3 regions of the Pseudarthrobacter lactosi genome follow, and region 3 is predicted to be linked to each of the others. Evidence: riboswitches for the same ligand, from Rfam matches in the RefSeq annotation. Region 3 holds a riboswitch; each other region holds the start of a gene.

Region 1 (4,322 bases), 610 kb from region 3:
CGAAACCCGCTCGCCCGATCTGCGGCAGGATCCTGATGCACCCACCGAAAGGACACACACATGAATAACGCCGGAAAGCGACGCGCCGACCACGAGGCTGCCCTGGCCGCCGTCCGGTCACAGCAAGAGGCCAAGCAGCGCAAATGGAACCTCTTGGTCTACGGTAGTTTCGGGCTGGTCCTGGCGCTCATCATTACCGCCGTTGCCTTCACCGTCACCACCTCGGTCCAGGAAAAGAACGCAGCTGCGGAGGCTGCGAAAAGACCCATCGACGGCGTCCAGACCTTCGCCGGTCTCGCCCGCAACCACGTCCAGGACGCCGTCGACTACCCGCAGGAACCGGGCGCCGGAGGCGATCATGCGCCGGTCTGGATCAACTGCGGGGTCTACACCGAACCGGTCAAGGAACAACGCGCGGTGCACTCGCTCGAACACGGGGCCGTGTGGCTGACCTACAAACCCGACCTGCCGGCGGCAGAGCTAACCAAGCTCACCGAACTCGCCAAGGGAAAGCCCTACGTCCTGCTCAGCCCGGAGAAAGACCAGACCGGCCCGGTCACCGTCACCGCATGGGGGTCACAGCTGAGCGTGCAGGACGCCGGCGACGACCGCATCCCCGCCTTTATCCGGGCCTACGCCCAGTCCCCCAACGCACCCGAACCCGGAGCCGCCTGCACGGGCGGCACCAACAGCTGACCCCGACCCCTTCAAGGAAAATCATGAAAAAGTACCACAAGCCCAAACAAGAGCCCGACGCCGACTCGCGCTACCGCCGGCACCGGCGGCTCGTCCGCATCGGACAGGCCCTCATGGCCGCCGGTGCCCTCGTCGCCATCAGCCACTGGATCGCGCACCTGGCCGCTACCGGCCAGGGGCCGAGCATCACCGAGGACATTTTCATCGGCTACCCCACCGGTGGCGTGCTGATCCTCATCGGCGCAATCCTCGCCGGACGCACCGAGACGAAAAAGCGCTGAGCATGCCGCCCCTGGGAACGACCATCGCAAACCGTCGATAATGAAAAAGACAAACAGGAGCGGTAGATCCAGCATTGTCCGGCCACATGCAGCACGGCTTCACTAAATAAACTCCACACGGCGGCCTACCGCGGGAGCCGCGGGCTCATCCCCGTCCGGGGCCCTCGCCGCCCGGTCCGCTGCCGTTGGTCGCCTCGGTTTCGTTGATCCCAGGCTGGCTGCGGGCATCATCCGTTTCTTCCGAAACGGGTTCGCTTCCTTGCTCGAACTGCGCCCGGTAACGCACACGCCGGATTCGTCTGGTCATGGAAACCATGAGCAGGACAACTGCGATGACCATGAACGCCGTCATCGCGAAACCCAGGAATCCGGGAGTTACCTGATCCGGGTCCAGCCCTGGCCTCAGACCTTCGTTGCCTGGACCCGGGGCCGGCGTCGTGGCCAGGGCGTAAAGACCCGCGGCAGCCATTGGGATTTGCACTGTATAGTCCTTTGTCCGGCTCGTTGTGTGGGCGCCCGCAGGCGGCCCCTGTGCGTAATCCGCCCGAGCCCGGAACCATGACTGGCACTGAGCGGCGGCCCGTCTGGACCGCAGAAAAACAGGGTGCAGGACGCACCCGCAACTGTACCGCTTCATCGCGCGGCTTCCGCCTTCACGCGCAAGCAGTCAGCGCAGCCATCTGGCTGCGGGCCGGGCCTCTTAGATGAAGGCAGCCGGGTCGACGGTCTGGCCGTTGACCATGACCTCGAAGTGAAGGTGGCAGCCGGTGGAGGCACCGGTTGTGCCTACCCCTGCAATCTGCTGGCCCTGAGCCACGGCCTGTCCGAGGGAGACACCGATGCTGGCCAGGTGGTTGTAGGTGGTCTTCAGCCCGTTGCCGTGATCGACGACGATCCGGTTGCCGCCGCCGTACGGGCTCCAGCCGGCCTCGGTGACAGTGCCGGAACCGGCGGCGAAGACCGCCGTCGAGCACGCCCCGGTCAGATCAATCCCGGTGTGCATTTCAGCTGCGGCCCCGGTGATCGGGCTGATTCTGAAGCCGAAGGGGGAACTGACGTTAATCGACGCGAGCGGGGCACGCAACCCCGTGGATGGGGATGCCGGCACGGGCTCGGGGGCAGCCTGGAGTGCCTTAACCGCCCCTGCGGACTGCGCCGGGGCAACGGGCGCAGGCGCAGGCTGGGAGGTCACCTCCGGGCGGTCAAAGGTGAGAACAGTTTCAGCTGCTGCCGTGACCGCCGCTTCCGGAGCCGCGGCTGCCACGGCCACTGGCCGGTCCTGGGCCGCAGCGCGGCTGCCGGAGTCAGCCTGCGCCGCGGACAGAGCAGTGAGGGCAATCATTCCCGTGACGGCTGCTGTTAGGCCGAACTGCTGGCCGCGGAGCCGGAACATTGGTTCCTGGAAGAACGGACGGCGGCGTGGTGAGGCAGCGGCCGGAAGGGCACGGCGACGGCCGTGTTTTGGCTGGGCAGGCAAGATAGTGGTCCTCTCGGCGCCGGCGAAGTTAGCTGTCGGATTCGGACGAGTGGACTGTCCGGCTGCCCTGCAGGACGCGATCAGGACGCGCAGTCACAGGGTCGGCTTCACCCCAAGGTGCATCATTACGCACCAAAAGTGGGTCCTCCGCCCCCGCCTGAGAAAGATCAGGTTCAAGGACCGCCGGCGGGGTTTGGCGAAGCGGTCACATCCATACCCGTTGGGGGTATGTGTTTATCCAACTTTAGCGAAGCGTCGGCTTAAGTTACAAATCCGTTATCAAAAGCGCTCTGGGCTTAAGGGGACAGGGATGGTGACTGGCGGGGCACCGGAAGGTTACGCTGGGCGGGACTTGCCCCAGGAAAGACCAGATGGCCCTTCAACGTTCCACGCTTCCACTGCTGGTCCGCAGGCTTGCGGCGCCGCGGGCTGTTCTTTCCTGCCTCGTGATCGTCCTCCTGGTGGCCGCGCCAGTTACCTTTTGTAGTGGACAGGACCACGTGGTGGGGGTGTCCGACCGCAGCCCTTACGCCGCCGCACAGCGCCAGCGCGAGACTGCGATCCCCGGGGGACAGGAGAACCCTCGGGGACGTTCGAACAGAGTGAGCCCGGTCGGAGCCCAATCCGCCTCCGACGTGCTCCGCGGGGTCCCGCGCAGCGGGTGCCACGAGACCGGAGACACCCGGGCAGTCAGTCCACGGTCGTGGCCCGTTGCTGTGACCGACGCGGCGCAGCCAAGGCCAGGAACGCTCATCCCTGATTCCGCGGGCCCGCGCGCCCGGCCCCCGGCATCCCACATCGCCAACAGGCCCCAAGCACCGCTGAGCTGGCAGGCGCTAACCCTAACTCAACTGTCTGTCAGCCGGACATAAAGCACACGTTCTCCCCGTCCGGCCGCGCGAACGCCAGGCCATACGGCCGGCAAGTGGCACCCTTCGACCTGGCTGGCGTAGACACCGCGTGCGGGCCGCCCTTTGGGTCCTGCCTTCAGCGATCAGAAGGAGGCCCGAGAAAGAACATCAGCCAAACAGCCGGCACATCAGAAAACATCAGCCGGTCTCCGCACCAGGTTCCTTCCGTTCAGTATTGGAAAGAGAGAAAGAAATGACACACGGAAGCACCCACAAGATGCTCGATGCGTACCCGAAGGATCTCGGCGGCATCGATCAGCACATGCTCGCCGAATGCATTGCGGCGTGCTTTGATTGCTCACAGGCCTGTACCGCCTGCGCTGATGCCTGCCTCGGCGAAGACATGGTCGCCGAGTTGACCAAATGCATCCGCACCGATCTTGACTGTGCGGACATCTGCGCGGCCACGGCAAACGTCCTCTCCCGCCACACCGGCTATGACGCCAACGTCACCCGCGCGGTGCTGCAGGCCTGCGCCACCATCTGCAAGGCCTGCGCCGAGGAATGCGAACAACACGCAGGCATGCATGAACACTGCCGGCTCTGTGCCGAGGCCTGCCGCCGTTGCGAAAAGGCATGCAACGACCTTCTCGGCTCGCTCGGCTGACCCTCCGCGACGGCCCACCCAACGGTGACCGGAGATCCAACGCCTTCCGGCACCCGAGGGAAGGCCTGCCCGGCGGCATCCCGGCCTCAAGGCAACCCTCAATGCGTCCCTGAGCTCTGCCGCCGGCATCCGGGGGAGGAAAGTGCCAGTCGAATCGTTAATCCGTGTGGGGGCGCGACCAGAGCCACGGATCGCTCGGCGACCGTGGCGCCATCTTTCGTCAAAAGGAATACATGAAACCCAGGCAGCCCTCAGGCCCGCGTCAGGGGTCCATCCCACCTGCCGGCGGCACCTTGGCCGGGATAGGTGCCGCGTCCGGGAACCCGGTCGACGACCCGCAGCTGCGGCGA
Region 2 (4,322 bases), 600 kb from region 3:
GCCTCGGTCGCCTCCACCGTGGCAGCGCAGGTGGGCATCCCGGCAGAAGACGTGTTTGCTGGAGTACTTCCTGAAGGCAAGGTGGAGGCAATCCGCCGGCTGCAGGCCGGCGGAGCTATCGTGGCGATGGCCGGCGACGGCGTGAATGATGCAGCCGCCTTGGCTCAGGCTGACCTGGGCATCGCAATGGGCAGCGGCACCGACGTTGCGATTGCCGCCGCGGACCTGACAGTGATGGGAAGCGACCTGGGCCAGGTCGCGGACGCCATCGAGCTCTCCCGGCGGACGCTGGCCACGATCAAGACCAACCTGTTCTGGGCGTTTTTCTACAACGCCGTCGGCATTCCGGTCGCGGCCCTCGGTCTGCTCAATCCGATGATCGCAGGGGCCGCAATGGCAGCCAGCTCCGTCCTGGTTGTCACCAACTCCCTACGGCTGCGCCGCTTCACCGCTCAGAAGGCCTCCGACGCCCCGACCAGGCTGGCACTGGTACCCGTCCGCTGATCAGCGCCGGGGTGCCTGCCGCGGGATGTCCAATCCGTCGGTGGGCATGGAGAAGGCCGGTGATGCGTTGCCCCCAAGGCAGCGAATCACCGGCCTTCACGTTGTTGGTTACCCGGCGCGAACGAAGGTGACTGAGCCTTTGGCTGTCATCCATGTCAGGGGGTGGACTGCGGTTTCGTTCTTGCCGTTCAGTCCGGAGCTGAGGACCTGGCCGTTGCCGACGTAGATACCCACGTGTCCGGGCTGCATGACCATGTCCCCGGGCTGGGGGTCCGTGACGACGGTGCCGTAGTTCATGAACTGCATCGGTCCAAGGTCCCCGACGGGAATCCCTGCGGCGTTAAGGGCGTTTTCCACCAGTCGTGTGCAGTCCTGGATCATGCCGATCTGGGCGTAAGCGGCAGAAACCATGGTCGCGTTCACGCCGCCAGCGGCCGGAGCGGCCACTGGCGCAGCAGCAGGGGCTACGGTGATCGTGGCTTTCGCCGGGGCGGCGGAAGCTGCCGGCGCGGCAGGTGCGGCAGCAGGCTTGGGTGCCTCCACGACCGGGGCCGGTGTGGTGCTGACGTCGGGACGCTCATAGGAGATCCTGACCGTCGCGTCGGCGCTGAGCGGCGCCGGGGCCTGACTGGTGACCTCAAGGTTTGAAGCCGGTTCAGCATCGCGCTGCGCGGGGGCGTCTGCGGCCTGCGCGGCGATGCCGCTGGTCAGGACCAGGCCGGATGCAGCAGCGATAACGGCCGCCTGACGGCCTACACCTCCGGCATTGTCAGCGACGGTCCTGGACAGGGCCGCGAGCGGGCTCGTCTGGACGGTGACCGCGCGGTGGCGGCCGTGAGTTCTGCGAATGGACATGAAGTGGCCTCTCCCAATGCCTGCGAGGTGAGCTGTCGGATTCGGATGGGAGACACCCGGCCGCGGTCCTGCACAAAGTGCAGTACAGCGGCTTCACCCCAAGGCCTGCCCGAAGCAGGCCACTAATTGGGTTCCCCGTCTCTGCCGGACGAAATATGCGATCGGATCCCGGGCAGCGGCAGAGTTAGGCAATCAGCGCGGGAGTGCCGCCCTCGGAGAAAACCGGCACAAATTCGACCGTACAGGAGGGCCGACCCATTGTCACATTTGAATAACGGGGCCACTCGAGGGCAGAGGCCCCTGGCCCGGCGATGCAACCCGGACCCGGCCTGCCGGTCTAAACAGGGAGTGCGGCTGGGCCCGGCCGCTCACGCCAACTGTTCAATCTGTGCGAGGAGACGCCGGCATCCACCCTGCCAATAATACCCGATGGGGGTATTATTTAGATGTTCAGGGAAGTGGTTTGTCCAGGCCCGATGCGCTTCCGGCCGTTACAGCCGTTCAACCCCCAACGCCTCCCCATGATTTCTCTTGCAAAGGCCGAACTGACATGTGTGTCCCCGAAACCCGGACCGGGCTGCCCATCGTGGCTGCTGAACCGTCCGGATGCAGCTGCTGCTCCACCTCTTCCCGGACCCTGGCGTCGCCGGCAATTCAAGGCAGCGTCTACTCCGTCGAAGGACTGACCTGCGGGCATTGCGGACAGGGCGTTGAAAAGGCAGTGTCCTCCCTCGCCGGAGTGGAGGCCGTAACCGTCGAGCTGGTGCCCGGAGGGGCATCCCGGCTCACCGTCTCCGGCACCCATACCGAACCTGAGGTCCGGGACGCCGTCCCGGCCGCCGGGTACAGCCTCTCACCAGCAGGTAGTCCAACGCCCGCCCTGACGGACATCGCCGCTGCCGCCGTCAGGGCCTCCCACCCAGGAGAGGGCAACAATGGAAAATCATAATCATCGCGGCCCTGAACGCTCAGTTGCTGCGAAAGGGTGAAACTGAATCCGTCCCAGGTTCGTTGAACCCTAAGCCCGGCAGGGTAAGATCCCTGCCGTACCCTTAAACCCATGAATGGCTACGGAAGGAGGAACACCATGGCAGCAACCGGATCCTGCCGCGTCACGGCGTTCCTGACCCGTGCCGCGCTGCTGACGGGATTCCTGGCCATTGTCGCTGGGATCCTCGGTATGCACATCATGACCGGGGCCCACGCGATGCCGACGGCCACGCCAAGCATGGATACGTCCGTTCAGCAGAAACAGAACCCGGTCAACCATCCAGGCCACGCCCCGGCGCAGTCTTCCCAGACGGCCTCCGCGGCCGGGCCCGGGATGCTTGCCGGATCAGCTTCCTCGTGCGCCGATGCCGCCGGCTGCCAGAGTATGTCGGCGATGGATGCGGTCTGCGTCCTCTCCCCGGCGAACACCGCCCTGTCGGCGCCGCTGCCCGGCACCGCACCGCTCCAGACCCCGGACACGAATGCCCTCGCCGGGTCAACGATCAGCTATTCCTTCCTGCCGGAGGGTCCTTCCCCCGGCGACCTCTGCATCAGCCGGACGTAAAGGCGCGCTGCGCCGTGTCCTGCCCGGCGCACCCTCCACGCCACGCTTGCGTACCCACCCTGCATACCCCCGCCTGAGATCCGGCGGCCCTGCAGCCACGCTATCCGCAGCGGCGTCTGACGCCGGTTGATAATTTGAAGGACCTGATTTTGATGAAGAAAACACTGACCATTTCCGCTGTTACCATCGCCGCGGCGATCGCCCTGTCCGGTTGTTCCGCGGGTTCGGGCGGAGGGAGCATGCCCGGAATGAACCACGGCAGCTCCGGGATGTCCTCCAGCTCCGCGCCCGCTGCCGCGGACTTCAACGACGCGGACACCATGTTCGCCCAGATGATGATCCCGCACCATACCCAGGCCGTGGAAATGTCCGACATGGTCCTCGCCAAAGAAGGAATCCCGGCCCCGGTGACGGGTCTGGCCACCAAGATCAAGGCGGCCCAGGCGCCGGAAATCGAGAAGATGGCCGGCTGGCTCACCAGCTGGAACCAGCCCACCGGCACGCCCTCCGGCCACAGCATGTCCGGCATGATGGGCGATGAAGACATGGCCAAGCTTGAAGCCGCTCAGGGAACCGAGGCGGCCAAGCTGTTCCTGACCCAGATGATCGCCCACCACGAAGGCGCGATCACGATGGCCAAAACTGAATCTGCGGACGGTAAGGACGTCAGGGCAGTCCAGCTCAGCAAAGACATCGCAACTTCCCAGGAAGCTGAATTGCAGGAAATGAAGGACCTGCTGGCCACCCTCTAGCTGGCAGACCCGGTGCCGGCCCGGCCACGGGCCGGCGCCTCCCCCCTCCACCCCTCTTTTTTCGTTCCGTCACCTGGAGATTTATCGTGCCTGCGCGTTCTCTTAAACGTCCCCGAATCATCGCCGTCTCAGCCGCGGCCCTGTCCCTGGCGCTGTCCCTGGCTGCCTGCGCCCCGTCCACCGCCCCGACGGCCGACACCCCGTCATCAGCCGGCGCCGCCACAGGTCTGCCCGGCGCCCACATCCATGGCCTGAGCGTCAAGGGTGAAACCGGCCAGGTGCTCCTGGCCACGCACGAGGGCCTGTTCGACGTGTCCAAAAAACCCGCCGTCAGGATCGGACCCACGAACGACCTGATGGGTTTCACCGCCACCATGGAGCAGGGCGTCTTCTACGCGTCGGGCCACCCTGGCCCGGGTTCGGATCTTCCCAACCCGCTGGGTCTGGTCAAGACCAGCGACGGCGGTGCCACGTGGGAGCAGCTTTCGCGCCAGGGAGAGTCCGATTTCCATGCCCTGACAGCCACCAAGTCCGGGATCGTCGCCTTCGACGGGGCCTTACGCGCGAGCCCTGACGGGAAGACCTGGAAAACAATCGCCGCGGACTTCGCACCGGCAGCCCTGGCCGGGAACCCCTACAGCGACACCGTGCTGGCC
Region 3 (4,322 bases):
AGTGTGGGCACTGTCAATGCCAGCATCAGGGATGGGAAGGTCAACACAGGCGGCTTCCTCGCTTCGGACACCACGCGCACTCCCCTGTCGGCTGCCGACAAACCCATCCTTTTGGATCTGGCCACGGACGGCCAGCCGGTCAACCGGACCCTGTCCACCGGCGATTACCGGCTGGTGGCCGTCAAAACCTCTTACGGGGATGTCCTTGTCACGGGACTTCCGCTTGCCGCCAAGGAAAGTACGCTGGCGTCGCTGGTATGGACCTTTGTGTTCGTTTCCCTCGGCGGCCTGGCGCTGATCGGGCTGGCAGGAACCGTGCTCATCCGGCGCACCATGAAACCGCTGGAACAACTCTCGGAGGTGGCCACGAGGGTCTCGCGACTCCCGCTGGACGCCGGCGAGGTGGCACTCGCGGTGCGCGTCCCGCCGTCGAACTCCAATCCCGGAACCGAAGTGGGCAGCGTAGGGCACGCCCTCAACCTGATGCTGGACAATGTGGCCAGTGCCCTCGAGGCTCGGCAGCGGAGCGAGACCAAGGTGCGGCAGTTCGTTGCCGACGCTTCCCATGAGCTGCGGACCCCGCTGACCGCCATCCGCGGGTATACGGAGCTGATGCGGATGACCGAGGACTTCACGCCGGACGGCCGGAAGTCCCTGGCCCGCGTCCAGAGCCAGTCCGAACGCATGACCACACTGGTGGAGGATCTGCTGCTACTGGCCCGGCTCGATGAGGGACAGCCCCTTAAGCTCAGCGAAGTTGATCTCACCCAACTCGTGATCGAAACCGTCAGTGACGAGAAAGTCATAGCCCCGGAACACCACTGGCGCCTTGAACTGCCCGACGAACCGCTTGCCGTCACCGGTGATGCCTCCCAATTGCGTCAGGTGCTGGTCAACCTGCTCTCCAACGCGCGTAAACATACGCCGCCCGGGACCACCGTGGTCACCGCTGTTACGAAGTCTGCGGATGGCGGCGCTGCAGTGACCGTAGCGGACGACGGCGGCGGCATCCCTGCGGAATTCGTGGACCATGTTTTCTCCCGGTTTGCCCGCGCAGACGCGGCCCGCAAGGGAACGGCACCGGCCGTGGGCGCCGGGGCGTCTGAGGGCACCAGCGGCCTGGGTCTGTCCATTGTCCAGTCCATCCTGGAGGCCCACGGCGGGAGCGTGGCAGTGACCTCGCGGGCCGGGCGGACAGAGTTTGCCTTACTCTTCCCCGCCGGAGCCGTGGCGCAGACCACCGAAGCCGGAGTGCAGCAAGGCGACACACCGGCTTCGTGATTCCTGTTACCAAAATGTGACTTAAGCGCCCAGCTCCTGTACCGTCGAACAGGTGCGGATCCCGATTGGGCCGCATATCCGGATGACGCCAAGCTCTGCCACTTCCCGGATTCCGTCTTCAGAGGCAGAGGCGGGGGACCCACCGTCCCGGGCACCAAGTGCCCTTTGGGGTTAAGCCAACACGTGATTGTGCCGTGTGGCCGGATGCCCTCATCCGAACCCGACAGCTAACTCCGCAGGTGTGAGAGGCGATCCATCATGTCTGAATTCAAGGTAGAAACACGTCCGCAGGGCGATACAAAGTCCGCCAGCCACCGCAAGCAGACCCGCATCGGTGCAGCTATGTCCCCACTGTCCAAGGCGGCCCGGATTCCCTCCATGGGCCAGCGCGCCGCGGTGTTCGCGACGGCGTGCGCCCTGCTGGTCGGAGTCACTGCCGCAGCACACGCTTCCGAGTCCGCGTCGCTTGCTGCCAACGCCAACCAGGCCGCCGAAGAAGCCAGCGCCCAGTCGAAGCTGAGCGTCCAAGCCGCCGAGATTCAGGCCCCGGCCACCCCAGAGGCTGCGCCGGCCGAGATCAAAGTCGCGCCCCAGGCTGCCGAACCGGCACCTGCGCAGGTCCCCGCCCCGGAGGCTGCACCGGCACCGGCACCGGCTCCCGAGCCTGTACCCGCACCCGTTGTGGCCGTCAACGACCCTGCGGGAGCCCAGGCCTACGCCGCCGGGCAGCTGGCGACCTACGGCTGGTCCGCTGACCAGATGCAGTGCCTGCAGACGCTGTGGACCAAGGAATCCGAATGGACCACCACGGCCACCAATGCCAGCAGCGGCGCATACGGCATCGTCCAGTCATTGCCCGCTGAGAAGATGGCAAGCGCCGGCGGGGACTACCTCACCAACTACCGCACGCAGATCAACTGGGGCCTGAACTACATCCAGGAGCGCTACCAGTCACCGTGTGGCGCGCTGAACTTCCACCTGTCGCACAACTGGTACTAGGCCGACTCCGCCTTACCAGGCTCCCCTGCGCCCGGGTCCCGGCGCTCGGGCTACCAGCGCCAAGGCTGCCAATGCTCGGGCTGCCAGTGTGGCGGTCAGTGGCTGTGGCGCTCAGTGGCTACCGGTGTGGCGGTCAGGGGTTCCGTGCCTGGCGGCTCCGCGCCATACTTGGGCCATGAAATTCACCACCACCATCCTGGGCAGCGGCAACAAGGCGGGCATCGAGGTTCCCGAGGAAGTTATCTCGGCTCTCGGCGCGGGCAAGCGTCCGCCGGTGGTGGTGACCATCAACGGCAAGAGCTACCGGAGCAGCATCGCGGTCATGGGGGGACAGAACCTGATCGGGGTGAGCACCGCCAACCGGGAATTCACCGGAGTCGCCGCCGGCGACACCATCGAGGTGGACGTGGAACTGGACACACAGCCGCGCATCATCGAGGTCCCCGAGGATCTGGCCGCAGCCCTGGCCGCCGAACCCGAAGCGCAGGTGTTTTACGCCACGCTGAACTACAGCACGCAGCGCCGGTACGTGGAGCCAATCGGAGATGCCAAGACGGACGAAACCCGGGCCAGGCGGATCACGAAGATGGTCGCCGACCTCAAAGCCGGAAAGAAATGACCGGCAGTCCCCCGGCGTTCCGTTCCACGGAGACAGTCACTGCACGGTAGTCCGGGATGTGGAGCACGCCTGCCGGCAATTCACCCGTATTGGGACCCACTGCCACCGTCCGGATCCCCGCGGCAACCCCTGCCGCAATTCCGGCGGGTGCATCCTCGAATACCAAGGCGTCCTCCGGCTGCACGCCCAGCAGCCCGGCTGCCATCAGATACCCTTCCGGGTCCGGTTTGCCCCGTGTGACCAGTTCCGCCGTCACGGCTGTGGCCGGCACGGCCAGTCCCGCCGCGTCCATGCGGATGTCCGCGAGGGTCCTGTCCGCTGAGGTCACCAGCGCCACTGCCTCGGCCGGGAGGCTGCGAAGCATCTCGGCAGCCCCCGGCAACGCGACAATACCGGCAGTCCGCACCCGTTCCATGGCGCCGAGTTCGGCAGTGAGCGCCACAACGTCGGCTCCGGCCGGCGCGAAGCGTCGGACGGTATCCGCAGCCTGGATGCCGTGCGAAGTGCGCAGGATTTCGCCGATGTCCAGACCGTACCGGGCAGCGAATTCTCCCCACACCTCTTCGACCACTGCCGTGGAGTCCACCAGCGTGCCGTCCATATCGAAAAGGACGGCACGGCAGGTCAGCGATCGTGTGGCTGCAGGCATGCGTGTGGCGGCTTGTGTCGGGATGTTCATGCTGCCTATTTTGCCTTAGGCGCCGCAGGCCTGTGAGTCACAGGCTTAGGCGTCGCGCCCCGGGATGTACTGCACCGCCCATTTGTTGCCGTCGGGATCAGCGAAATAAACGAAGTGCCCCCAGTCCTGCACGTCAATGTCGCTGACATCTACGCCGTTGCCCTTGAGGTGGTCGTGGGCGGCCTGGATGTCGCTGACCACCATCTGCAGGCTTGGCGCCGTACCCGGAGGGGCGTCATTGAGGCCTTCGCCGATACAGATGGAGCAGGCGGAACCCGGCGGGGTCAGCTGGACGAAGCGGATGCCATCCATGGGCCGCTCGTCGAAATCCGGGTTGAATCCAACTTTGTTGACGTAGAAATCCTTGGCGCGGTCCACGTCGGATACGGGCACAAAAACGAGTTCAAGTTTCCAGTCCATGCGCCACAGGCTAACGGCGGCGGCGGGGAAAGCGGAAGACCTAAATTCTGGAGCAGCCCAGAACTAGCCGGCGATGCCGTACAGGCGGTCGCCGGCGTCGCCGAGACCCGGAACGATGTAGGACTTCTCGTCAAGCCGTTCGTCAATGGACGCCAGAACGATTGTCACGTTGGCCTCGGCAAGTTCCTCTTCGAGCTTGGCCAGGCCTTCCGGCGCGGCCAGGAGGCAAATGCACGTGACGTCGGAGGCGCCGCGCTTGAACAGAAACTTGATGGCCTCGCGCAGGGTTCCGCCGGTGGCAAGCATGGGATCCAGCACAAAGAT

Evidence for each region. A riboswitch is a leader RNA that binds a small molecule or an ion and turns the genes downstream of it on or off. The one in region 3 is predicted to bind cyclic di-AMP.
Region 1: it holds a riboswitch for cyclic di-AMP, as region 3 does, so the genes downstream of both, ACZY0Q_RS16810 (M23 family metallopeptidase) here and ACZY0Q_RS13835 (aggregation-promoting factor C-terminal-like domain-containing protein) in region 3, are expected to answer to the same signal.
Region 2: it holds a riboswitch for cyclic di-AMP, as region 3 does, so the genes downstream of both, ACZY0Q_RS16755 (NlpC/P60 family protein) here and ACZY0Q_RS13835 (aggregation-promoting factor C-terminal-like domain-containing protein) in region 3, are expected to answer to the same signal.

The regions. Positions count from the first base shown of each region.
Region 1 covers NZ_JBVAYS010000003.1:689,493-693,814, forward strand. Annotated here, with positions in the region: gene lgt (prolipoprotein diacylglyceryl transferase) at 1-64, shown strand, start outside; gene ACZY0Q_RS16795 (DUF3105 domain-containing protein) at 61-696, shown strand; gene ACZY0Q_RS16800 (hypothetical protein) at 720-977, shown strand; gene ACZY0Q_RS16805 (hypothetical protein) at 1,123-1,458, opposite strand; gene ACZY0Q_RS16810 (M23 family metallopeptidase) at 1,678-2,454, opposite strand; cyclic di-AMP (ydaO/yuaA leader) riboswitch at 2,460-2,636, opposite strand; gene ACZY0Q_RS16815 (four-helix bundle copper-binding protein) at 3,559-3,972, shown strand.
Region 2 covers NZ_JBVAYS010000003.1:681,650-685,971, forward strand. Annotated here, with positions in the region: gene ACZY0Q_RS16750 (heavy metal translocating P-type ATPase) at 1-504, shown strand, start outside; gene ACZY0Q_RS16755 (NlpC/P60 family protein) at 613-1,359, opposite strand; cyclic di-AMP (ydaO/yuaA leader) riboswitch at 1,363-1,529, opposite strand; gene ACZY0Q_RS16760 (heavy-metal-associated domain-containing protein) at 1,910-2,308, shown strand; gene ACZY0Q_RS16765 (hypothetical protein) at 2,447-2,914, shown strand; gene ACZY0Q_RS16770 (DUF305 domain-containing protein) at 3,067-3,666, shown strand; gene ACZY0Q_RS16775 (F510_1955 family glycosylhydrolase) at 3,753-4,322, shown strand, end outside.
Region 3 covers NZ_JBVAYS010000003.1:79,004-83,325, forward strand. Annotated here, with positions in the region: gene ACZY0Q_RS13830 (sensor histidine kinase) at 1-1,281, shown strand, start outside; cyclic di-AMP (ydaO/yuaA leader) riboswitch at 1,382-1,534, shown strand; gene ACZY0Q_RS13835 (aggregation-promoting factor C-terminal-like domain-containing protein) at 1,540-2,280, shown strand; gene ACZY0Q_RS13840 (DUF1905 domain-containing protein) at 2,456-2,899, shown strand; gene ACZY0Q_RS13845 (HAD-IA family hydrolase) at 2,880-3,578, opposite strand; gene ACZY0Q_RS13850 (VOC family protein) at 3,624-3,998, opposite strand; gene upp (uracil phosphoribosyltransferase) at 4,062-4,322, opposite strand, start outside.